3 regions of the Selenomonas sp. genome follow, and region 1 is predicted to be linked to each of the others. Evidence: a T-box and tRNA genes for the amino acid it is inferred to sense, from the RefSeq annotation. Region 1 holds a T-box; the other regions hold tRNA genes.
The links. A T-box is a leader RNA that pairs with one kind of tRNA and senses whether it is charged. The one in region 1 lies ahead of ACO5Z0_RS02435 (valine--tRNA ligase), so its partner is inferred to be a tRNA-Val.

Region 1 (3,274 bases):
ATGAAAGGATGCAGCAGGCGCAGCGTGCGCTCCAGTACATAGGAAAGGACGTACTCTGCCGTCTTCTTCGAACGCTCGCCGGCTGCGTCCTTATCATAGAGCCGCGCTTTCGCCAGCTCGATGTACCAGTCGCAGAACTCGCTCCAAATGAACTCGTAAATCATTCGTCCCGCTTCGCCCAGCTCGAACTTCTCCAGATTCTCCGTCACGCCCGCCGCCGTCTTCTGGCAGCGCGACAAGATCCAGCGATCGGCGAGCGTATAGTCCTCCGCCGTCGGAGTGAAGCTCGCATCGAAGTCCTCCAAATTCATGAGCATGAAGCGCGAAGCATTCCACAGCTTGTTCGCGAAATTTCGCGCCGCCTCGACGCGCTCCCAGTAAAAACGCATATCGTTGCCCGGCGTATTGCCCGTGATGAGCATGAATCGCAGGGTGTCCGCACCGTACTTGTCGATGACCTCGACGGGATCGATGCCGTTGCCGAGCGACTTCGACATCTTGCGCCCCTCGCTGTCGCGCACGAGACCGTGGATGAATACATGGCGAAAAGGAATGTCCTTGCCAAACGCCAAGCCCATCATGACCATGCGTGCGACCCAGAAGAAGATGATGTCATAGCCCGTCACGAGCACGCTCGTCGGGTAAAACTGCTTGAGTTCCGGCGTCTCCTCGGGCCAGCCCATCGTCTCAAACGGCCAGAGCCCCGAGCTGAACCATGTGTCCAAAACGTCCTCGTCCTGATGAACGTGCGAACTGCCGCACTTGGGGCAAGTTTCGACGTCCTCGCGCGAGACGATCGTCTCCTTGCAGTCCTCGCAGTACCACGCGGGGATGCGATGTCCCCACCAGAGCTGGCGCGAGATGCACCAGTCGCGGATGTTTTCGAGCCAATTCGTATAAATCTTCGTGAAGCGCTCGGGAACAAACCGTATCTTTCCATCCTGCACCGCCTCAATCGCGGGCTTCGCGAGGCTCTCCATCTTTACGAACCACTGCTTGGAGACGAGCGGTTCGACCGTCGTATGGCAGCGCGAGCAGTGACCGACGGCGTGCTCATGCTCCTCCGTAGAGACGAGAACGCCCGCCTCTTCGAGATCTTTGACGAGCATCTTGCGGCACTCGTAGCGATCAAGTCCCGCGTACTTTCCGAGACCTTCCGACATCGTGCCGTCATTTTCTATGACGCGCACCTGCGGCAGATCATGACGAAGCCCCATCTCGAAGTCGTTCGGATCGTGCGCAGGCGTGACCTTGACCGCGCCCGTACCGAAGGCGGGATCGACGTACTCGTCGGCAAACATGGGAATCGGGCGATTGACGATGGGCAGGATGACGTTTCTGCCGACGAGCTCCTTGTAGCGTGCATCATCGGGATGCACGGCGATTCCCGTATCGCCAAACATCGTCTCCGGGCGCGTCGTCGCGATCTCGACATAGCCCTCGCCGTCCTCGAAAGCATAGCGCAGATGCCAGAGATGCCCCGCTTCCGTCTCGTGCTCGACCTCGATATCCGAAAGCGCCGTATTGCACGACGGGCACCAGTTCGTGATGCGCGTGCCCTGATAGATCAGCCCCTGCTCATAGAGACGCACAAACACCTCGCGCACAGCGCGCGAGCAGCCCTCGTCCATCGTGAAGCGCTCGCGCGCCCAGTCGCACGAAGAGCCGAGCGTTCGGAGCTGATACATGATGCGGCTGCCGTACTCTTCCTTCCACTGCCAGACGCGCTCCGTGAACTTCTCGCGCCCAAGTTCGTAGCGATTCGTCCCTTCTTCGCGAAGCGCCGCCTCCACCTTCGCCTGCGTCGCGATGCCCGCATGATCGCAGCCCGGCATCCAGAGAGTATTGTAGCCCTGCATACGCCGCCAGCGGATCAAGATGTCCTGCAAGGTTTCGTCGAGCGCGTGCCCCATGTGCAGCTGCCCCGTCACATTGGGCGGCGGGATCACGATAGAAAACGGCTTCTTGCCCTCCTCGGGTTCAGCATGGAAGAGATCGTTCTTCTCCCAGAACTCATACCATTTCTTCTCAAACGACTGCGGCTCATAAACCTTCGGGATATTATCCTTTGCCATGAAAAACCCTCCATACATGTCGTATTGACGCGAAAGTCCCCTGCCGAAAGCACAGACTGCCGCAAGGCAAAATCCCCGCAGCCCGCATAAAGCTTCCCGCAAACAAAAATAAAGCTCCCCCGTCCGAAAGGACGGAAGAGCCTGCTTCCGTGGTACCACCTAACTTCCCGCAGGGCGAGACACCCTGCAGCTCCAAGGCATAACGCCGCCGCCGCGCCCGCGCCTACCCACCGAACAGCAAAATGCGCCGCCGGCTTCAGCCCGAAAGCTCCGAAGCGACCTTCCGCCGCCCGCCGCAGGGATTCTCACCGACCATCCCCTCTCTGAAGCGGCGCTTGCAGCGTACTCCTCTTCCTCATCGCCTTTGTCGACAAAAGGATACCATAAGAACGGCGTTTTGGCAAGATGGGTCGAGCGCACAGGCAAAGATATGACAGGAAAATCAAGACGGCACGTAGAAATAATGTAGATAGAACGGCGGCCATTTAAGGAAGCGCATGGACAAGATGCACGAAAGCAGCGAGGAATGCGATATGACGACGGAAATAAAAAACGAGCGCGAACTGGAATTCATATTCTTCTGCATAGAGAATACAGCAAAAAAATTGAACGTCCCTGCCGAGCATCTTTACGACAGGCTTAAAGAAAGCGGCATCCTGCTTGATTACCTCGCCGCGAACTACGAGGCTCTTCATACACAGAGCAAAGATTACATCGTAGCGGATCTGATCGACACGATGAAGGAAACAGGGGTATCCGTATGATTGTCTACCACGGCTCATATCTCCCAGTTGAATATCCCGATCTGCTTCATTCGCGCACTGCCGTGGACTTCGGCAGGGGCTTCTACACGACACCGATTCCGGCACAGGCAGAGTCCTGGGCGAGAAGATTCATGCGCCGTCACCAAGCGGCATTCATCTCGCAGTACGTTTTGGATGAAACCATATTTTCGGATGAACGATGCCTACGATTCGATTCGTATTCAGAAACATGGCTTGACTTCATCCTCGCTTGCCGAACGGAAAAGGACGATTCAGATTATGCCGTCGTCATGGGCGGCATCGCCAATGACCGCGTATTCGATACGGTCGAACTGTTCCTGCAGGGCTTGATTCAGAAGGGGGAAGCAATCCGCCGTCTGCGCTTCGAGCAGCCCAATGTCCAGATTGCGCTTCGGACGCAGGAAGTGATCGCCA
Region 2 (3,274 bases), on a different contig from region 1:
TCTGTGCGTCAGCGTGCCGCTCGCCCTGCTTCTGATCGTCTTTCTGCGCTCGGCGATGCGTCGCTGGCACGATCTCGGCTACGGCGACACGACGTGGCTCATCGCCGTCATCTGCCCGCTCACAGTCCTCGCACTCGCTGCCGAAGCACGCAGTCTGCTCCTCTATCTCAATCTGCCGCCGCTCTTGGGCGTCACAGCCGAGCATTTCCTCCTCCGCAGTCTTCTGCCCTATGGATGCACAGCGGGCGCTCTGCTGATCCTTTTGCACATTTTCTTACTTTTTGCCGAAGGCGAGCTTTCGAGCAATGCCTCCGGCTCCCCCGAAAGCGCCGAGCGTCTGCGCCCCCAGATCGCTGAACGACCGACGGAGAACTACCCGTTCTTCCTGCGCATGATACAGTTCAAAGGCAGAATGAACCGGAAACGCTTCCTGCTGCGACTGCTCTTCCTGCTCTTTTTCGTCTGTCTGCTGCTCTTCGTCATACTCGAAACAGCGGAGCGCCTGCCGCCGCCCCTAAGCGACGCGGTCGCACTCTACGGCACAGCAGCCGCCTGTGCGCTCGCCTCGATCCTGCCGACAGGCATCGTATTCCAACGCCTGCATGACATCGGCAGAAGCGGCTGGCTTGCGGGACTGCCGCTCATACTCACACTCGCCTTCATCGCCTGTCTTGCCTTCTTCGGCGGCGACTTGCGCATACTCGCACACGAGCCTTTCGGCATTGAGATCATCGCCGCCGCCTTCCTCCTTGAAGTCTACGAAGTGTTCCTGTTTGCTGCTCTCGTCTTTATCAAAGGATCGGTTCTCAGCAACGACTATGGAGAAGCGCCGCTCAAACGGCAGTAGAAAAAGAAGTGCAGAGCCATCCCCTTCAGGAAAAGCTCTGCGCTTCTTTTTTTGCCAGCATATCGCAAATCTCGTTGTACTTATGCCCCGCATGACCCTTGACCCAGCGAAAGATGATGCGCCGACCATCGATCAAGGAGTCGAGCGTCTGCCAAAGCTCCTGATTCAAGACAGGGCCGCCGTCCGCTTTCTTCCAGCCGCGTCGCTTCCAGCTGAAAATCCATTTCGTAATGCCGTTCTTCAAGTACTGACTGTCCGTCGAAAGCACGAGCGGCTCATGCTTTGGCAAATGCCGCAAAGCCTCGATCGCCGCCGTCATCTCCATGCGATTGTTCGTCGTCGAAGGATCGCCGCCGGAAAGCGTCTCAGCCACTTCGCCCCCACGCACGATGCAGACCGCCCAGCCGCCCGGACCATTCGGATTTCTAAGACAGGATCCGTCCGTATAGACATGACAAAGATCTGCATCATCCTCAAGCACTTCGCCTGTCTGCGCACCTCCTGCACGAAGAGGCGCACGACGCGCAGCAGGCGCTTTCTCCCCTGCAAAGAGCGCGGATAACGGCTGCGCCTCGCCAAGCCAAGCGTGCGCCTCTGCCTCCGTCAGAAAGCCCTTGTAGCGAGCGCCGCCAAATCCTTCCACCTGCGCACGGCAGTCATCCCATGTGCGAAATATCCCCGTCTTTCGCCCCACGCGTACAGCGTAAAATTTCTTCGTCAATAATATGAACCTCCATCTCATCCAAATTGTTGTGGATAAACGCCGCATAAATTTCTGGATTTTGAGGTTTATCCACATCTCAACAGGTTTTATCCACAGAAAAATGTGTATAACCATAAATTTTTTATGGTTTAGGGGTAGTCAACATCTAAAAAATCATGTATAATGGTTTCTATGTTCAACCCAATACTGCTCATGTAACTCAGTTGGTTAGAGTGTCACCCTCACATGGTGGAAGTCGGGGGTTCGAGTCCCTCCATGAGCACCAGCATTGTCAGGGCTGCTGCACGAGTTCTCCAAAACTCATGCGGCAGCCCTTTTTTGTCGTTCCTGCACCGCCTTGCAGAGCAAGAGCGCACACATCGCTTCGATCTGACCTTATTGGATGCCTCGCGCTCTGCCCCATTCGCTGATCTTCTTGTAGAGCGGCACCGGCACGCCATAGCGGTCGCCAAGCGCAACCATGCGATTCACCAAGCCGTCAAACTCGGACGCCCCGCCCTTCTCCACATCACGCTGCATACTCGTCTTTAGCCCCGGTTCAAAGGCGTCGATGAAAGCAACGCCCGTCTCCACCAAGTCTTTCTCAAAGACGACGCCCATCGCCTTGCCTACCGCTTCGACCTCACGAATCAGCCCGAGGTATGTGTCGCGCACCACCCCATCCTGCCAGAACGCCTCGCTCGTCACGCCATGATAAAGCCCCGCTGCGCCCATCGGTGAGACGAAGCCGAACTTCGTTAAGGCGTCGCGGCGGATGTCGAGACTATAATGCCCGCGAATATCCGCTTCCTGCAGGAGGTTTTCGAGCGCTTTCGCCTTTTCCTCCAAACGCTTGTCCTCGTCGGGACGGAAGCCGAAGATCACGCGCAAAATTTTCTGCGCCTGTTCTAAGACGCCGGGCGCCTTAATGCTGCCGAAGATGTAAATGCAGCCATCGAGTACGGTCAGCCCCGGCAGATCCTTCTGCATGACCTCGCCCGTACCAAAGACGTTCAAGATCGGAATGATGAGCGTATCGGGCGACGCCGCACGCTTTGCGAACGCGACGGCATCGGGCAGCCCGTAATATTTGCAGCAGACGAAGAGCACATCGGGCGTTTCTGCATAAGATTCCGCTGTCTGTGCTTTCACATTCTTGATATGGAGCGTCCCCCCGTGCGCCGACTCGATCGTCAAGCCGTCCTTCTGCAGCGCAGCAAGATGCCTGCCGCGCGCGATCAGCGTCACATCATGGCCGGCAAGCGCAAGATAGCCGCCGAGTACCCCGCCCGTGCCTCCCGCGCCAAACATCGTAAATTTCATCGTGAATGCCTCCCTTCGCATGTAGAAACCGCCCCTCTATTATATCATGAATCGTCCAAGAGAAAATCAAGAATATTCACATTGTGAATCCCATTGAAATCCTTAATATACGACCGATCCATCGTCAAAAGCGTTTTCTCATACTGATCCGGAATGGCAGCGAGCGCTCGCAGTTCGCGCTCCCGCGTCAACTCGTCCATAACGGTGGCAGCCACTTGAAAATATTGCTTCCGATCCGCCCGCTGCGCCACGAAATCCACCTCCATGCGCCCGATCTTGCCGACGCCAACCGTGTAGCCGCGCCGCAAAAGTTCCAGATAGACAATATTCTCCAAAATACGTCCATAGTCGCCGTCACGAAAGCCCAACAAAGCATTTCGGATGCCGTTGTCAACAATGTA
Region 3 (3,274 bases), on a different contig from region 1:
TCGGGATTTTTTGCGGCGAAGGCGCGTTCCATGAGGAAAAGCGCTTCCTTAGCCATGCCGTTGTCACTGTAGCGATCGGCGTTGTAGCGAAGCTGCTTGACGAGTTCGCCTTTGGCGTCGAGCGCCTTTTCTCGGATCTTCTGCCATGTATCGCTGCGAGCTTTTTCTTCGGCGGCGATTTTTTTGCGCATCGTTTTGTCCTCGCTGCTTGCGTAGGCGGTGCGCACAAGCATCTCAAGGCGCTCTTCTGCATGATGGCGTGCGACGAACTTCTTGAGCTTTTCGTAGACGTGGTCTTCATTGAGGTAGGAGATGCGCCCGTTTGGTGCGGTCGTGAACTGCCAATCGGCGAAGGCGGCGTGGTCATGGAATGCTTTGGCGAGGCCGCCGGCGATGAGGTAGGCGTTTTCCTGCGTGTTGTTGTAGTCGGCGTCCCAGTCGGCGGTCAGGAGTTTTTCGCCGTCGATGTAGACGTCTGCGCCGTTTTTGACAGTGACATGCCCCATGCCGTAGGCGCACATCATGCCGGCAAGCCGCTCGATGCGCTCCAACATGGCGGGGTGGTCGTTGTAGTTCGGCGCGTTCGGATCCTCAAATGGGTCTTGGTACTCGCGAATGTCCTGCGTTTCGTAGGTCAGGTAATACGCCATGCGTGCCATCGCCGCTGCGCCGCCGCCGGGATTGAAGCCCGCCGTTGTCATGAGGTAAAAGCCGCCTTCGTCGGCTTCGATTTCGCTCGGCAGCGTTACGTCTTTAGCGATGGCGTAGCCGACGATGGCGTTGAGCTTCTGCCAGTCGAGGTTGTCTGCCGCCGAGCCGATGGCGATGCCGGCGTACGATTCGGCGACGGCTTTGGCGTAGTTTTTCGCACTGTGCTGGCGGAGACCGTGCGTCATCTCGTGTCCGAGGACGGCGGCAAGCTCGTCTTCGTCGTGGTGCAGGGCGCGTACGAGACCGCGGTTCACGGTGATATAGTCGGTCGGATAGCAGGCGGCGTTGAAGGCGTCGCTTGCGTTCACGCGCCATAGGAATGGCAGGGAGTTGATGGAGAGCGCATATTCGCCATGTTCTGTGAGCCGTCCGAGCACGCGGTCGACGACTTCACGGTTCAGCGCGTCCTTGTCTTCGCCGTTTTCTTCCATATCTTGTTTCAAGCCGCTGATCTGATAGTCGACGTTGTTGCCAATGGCAAGCATCTCCTTGAGGGTGCCTTGGTAGGCGAGATAGCCGCCGAGTGCGGACATGCCGATCAGCACGGGGTTGAGCGCCGCCGCCTCGACGGGCGCGGCGCTGTGCAGCGGAGCGAGCGTCAAAAGGGCGGCGAGGATAGCCGCGCGAAGTTTCTTGCCGATGTTCATGTTGCAATCCTCCTCGAAAAAGCTCTATATAACAAAGGAGCAGTCATCCAGAGGATGACTGCTTAATAGACAAATGGTGCTCGGTACTGGATTCGAACCAGTGACCCCCACAATGTCAATGTGATACTCTAACCAACTGAGCTAACCGAGCAATTTTGTTCTGCAGACTCGCGCCCGCGAACAAAGCATATTATACAGAAAGGCGCGGAGAAATGCAAGTGTTTTTTTAGCGAAGGGGAAATTTTTTGCGTGGTTTTCGGTAAGGGCGGCGCACAATGTCCACGAAGTGGACGGTTATGTGTGTAATTCTTATAGTGTGCCGAATAGGCGGTCGCCTGCATCGCCGAGACCGGGAACGATATAGGCGCGCTCGTTGAGGTAATCATCGACGGCCGCGACGTAGATGGGAACGTCGGGGTGCGTTTCGTTTACGGTACGCACTCCGGCGGGGGCGGAGACGAGACAGAGCAGGATGATATTCTTTGCGCCTTTACTTTTCAAGAGACTCAGTGCGGCGATGGAGCTGCCGCCGGTTGCAAGCATGGGATCGGCGACGATGATCGTGCGTTCACCGAGATCGGTCGGCAGCTTGCAGTAGTATTCGACGGGCTGCATCGTGTCGGGATCGCGGTAAAGTCCGATATGACCGATGCGCACGGCGGGCATGAGCTTTTGTATACCGCCGATCATGCCAAGACCGGCGCGCAGAATGGGAATCAAGGCGAGTTTCTTGCCCGAGAGCATCTTGGCGCGGCAGGGTGCGACGGGCGTTTCGATCTCGACTTCTTCCATCGGCAGGTCGCGTGTGATCTCATAGACCATGAGCATGGCGATTTCTTCCAAGAGTTCGCGGAAGTCTTTGGAACCCGTTTCCTTTTGGCGCATGAGCGCCAACTTATGCTGCACGAGCGGATGATCGACGATGTTGACCGTGAGACCTTCTTTTCTTACATCTTCCAGATACATAGCGGCACCTCATTCATAAAGGGGATATTTTTGGCAAAGGGCGTCAACGCGCTTTGCTGCTTCTTCCTGCGCGGCCGTGTTCGTCGGCTGCTCGAGGACGAGAGCGATGATGGCAGCGACTTCTTCCATGTCTGCCTCTTTGAAGCCGCGCGTCGTGAGTGCAGGCGATCCGAGACGGATGCCGCTGGTGACGAAGGGCGAAAGCGGCTCGAAGGGGATCGTGTTGCGGTTCGCTGTGATGCCGACGCCGTCGAGGATGAGCTGCGCCTCTTTGCCCGTGACGTTTTTGTTTCGGAGATCGACGAGCATGAGGTGGTTGTCCGTGCCGCCTGAGACGATGCGGAAGCCTTTTTCCTGCAAGGCGGCGGCGAGTGTCTTGGCGTTTTTGACGACTTGTGCGGCATATTCTTTGAAAGCAGGCTGCAGCGCTTCATGGAGAGCGACGGCTTTGGCGGCGATGACGTGCATCAAGGGGCCGCCTTGGATGCCGGGGAAAATCGCCTTGTTGAACTGCGCGCCGAATTCGGCGTCTTTCGTGAGGATCATGCCGCCGCGGGGGCCTCGAAGCGTCTTGTGCGTCGTCGTCGTTACGACGTCCGCCCAAGGCAGCGGGCTAGGATGTACGCCGCCCGCGACGAGACCGGCGATGTGCGCCATATCGACCATGAGGTAGGCGCCGACGGTTTTGGCAATGGCAGACAGCCGCTCGAAGTCGATGATGCGCGCATAGGCAGAGGCGCCGGCGACGATGAGCTTCGGCTTGACGTCTTTCGCCTGCTTTTCGAGCGCGTCGTAGTCGATGCACTCCGTCTCCTTGTCAACGCCGTATGGAACGACGTGGAAGTATTTACCCGACATGTTGACGGCGCTGCCGTGCGTGAGGTGTCCGCCGTCCGTGAGGTTCATGCCCATGTAGGTGTCGCCGGGTGAGAGAAGTGAGAAGAACACCG

Region 2: it encodes a tRNA-Val, which carries the amino acid that the T-box ahead of ACO5Z0_RS02435 (valine--tRNA ligase) is inferred to sense. The anticodon was not compared.
Region 3: it encodes a tRNA-Val, which carries the amino acid that the T-box ahead of ACO5Z0_RS02435 (valine--tRNA ligase) is inferred to sense. The anticodon was not compared.

The regions. Positions count from the first base shown of each region.
Region 1 is NZ_DBHIUY010000002.1:113,161-116,434, forward strand. Features, by position in the region: gene ACO5Z0_RS02435 (valine--tRNA ligase) at 1-2,075, opposite strand, end outside; T-box leader at 2,200-2,443, opposite strand; gene ACO5Z0_RS02440 (DUF3791 domain-containing protein) at 2,573-2,839, shown strand; gene ACO5Z0_RS02445 (DUF3990 domain-containing protein) at 2,836-3,274, shown strand, end outside.
Region 2 is NZ_DBHIUY010000001.1:246,745-250,018, reverse strand. Features, by position in the region: gene ACO5Z0_RS01080 (DUF805 domain-containing protein) at 1-847, shown strand, start outside; gene rnhA (ribonuclease HI) at 873-1,568, opposite strand; tRNA gene ACO5Z0_RS01070 (tRNA-Val) at 1,760-1,836, shown strand; gene ACO5Z0_RS01065 (ketopantoate reductase family protein) at 1,947-2,873, opposite strand; gene ACO5Z0_RS01060 (ATP-binding protein) at 2,918-3,274, opposite strand, start outside.
Region 3 is NZ_DBHIUY010000001.1:81,163-84,436, forward strand. Features, by position in the region: gene ACO5Z0_RS00390 (M48 family metalloprotease) at 1-1,358, opposite strand, end outside; tRNA gene ACO5Z0_RS00395 (tRNA-Val) at 1,433-1,509, opposite strand; gene upp (uracil phosphoribosyltransferase) at 1,668-2,324, opposite strand; gene glyA (serine hydroxymethyltransferase) at 2,334-3,274, opposite strand, start outside.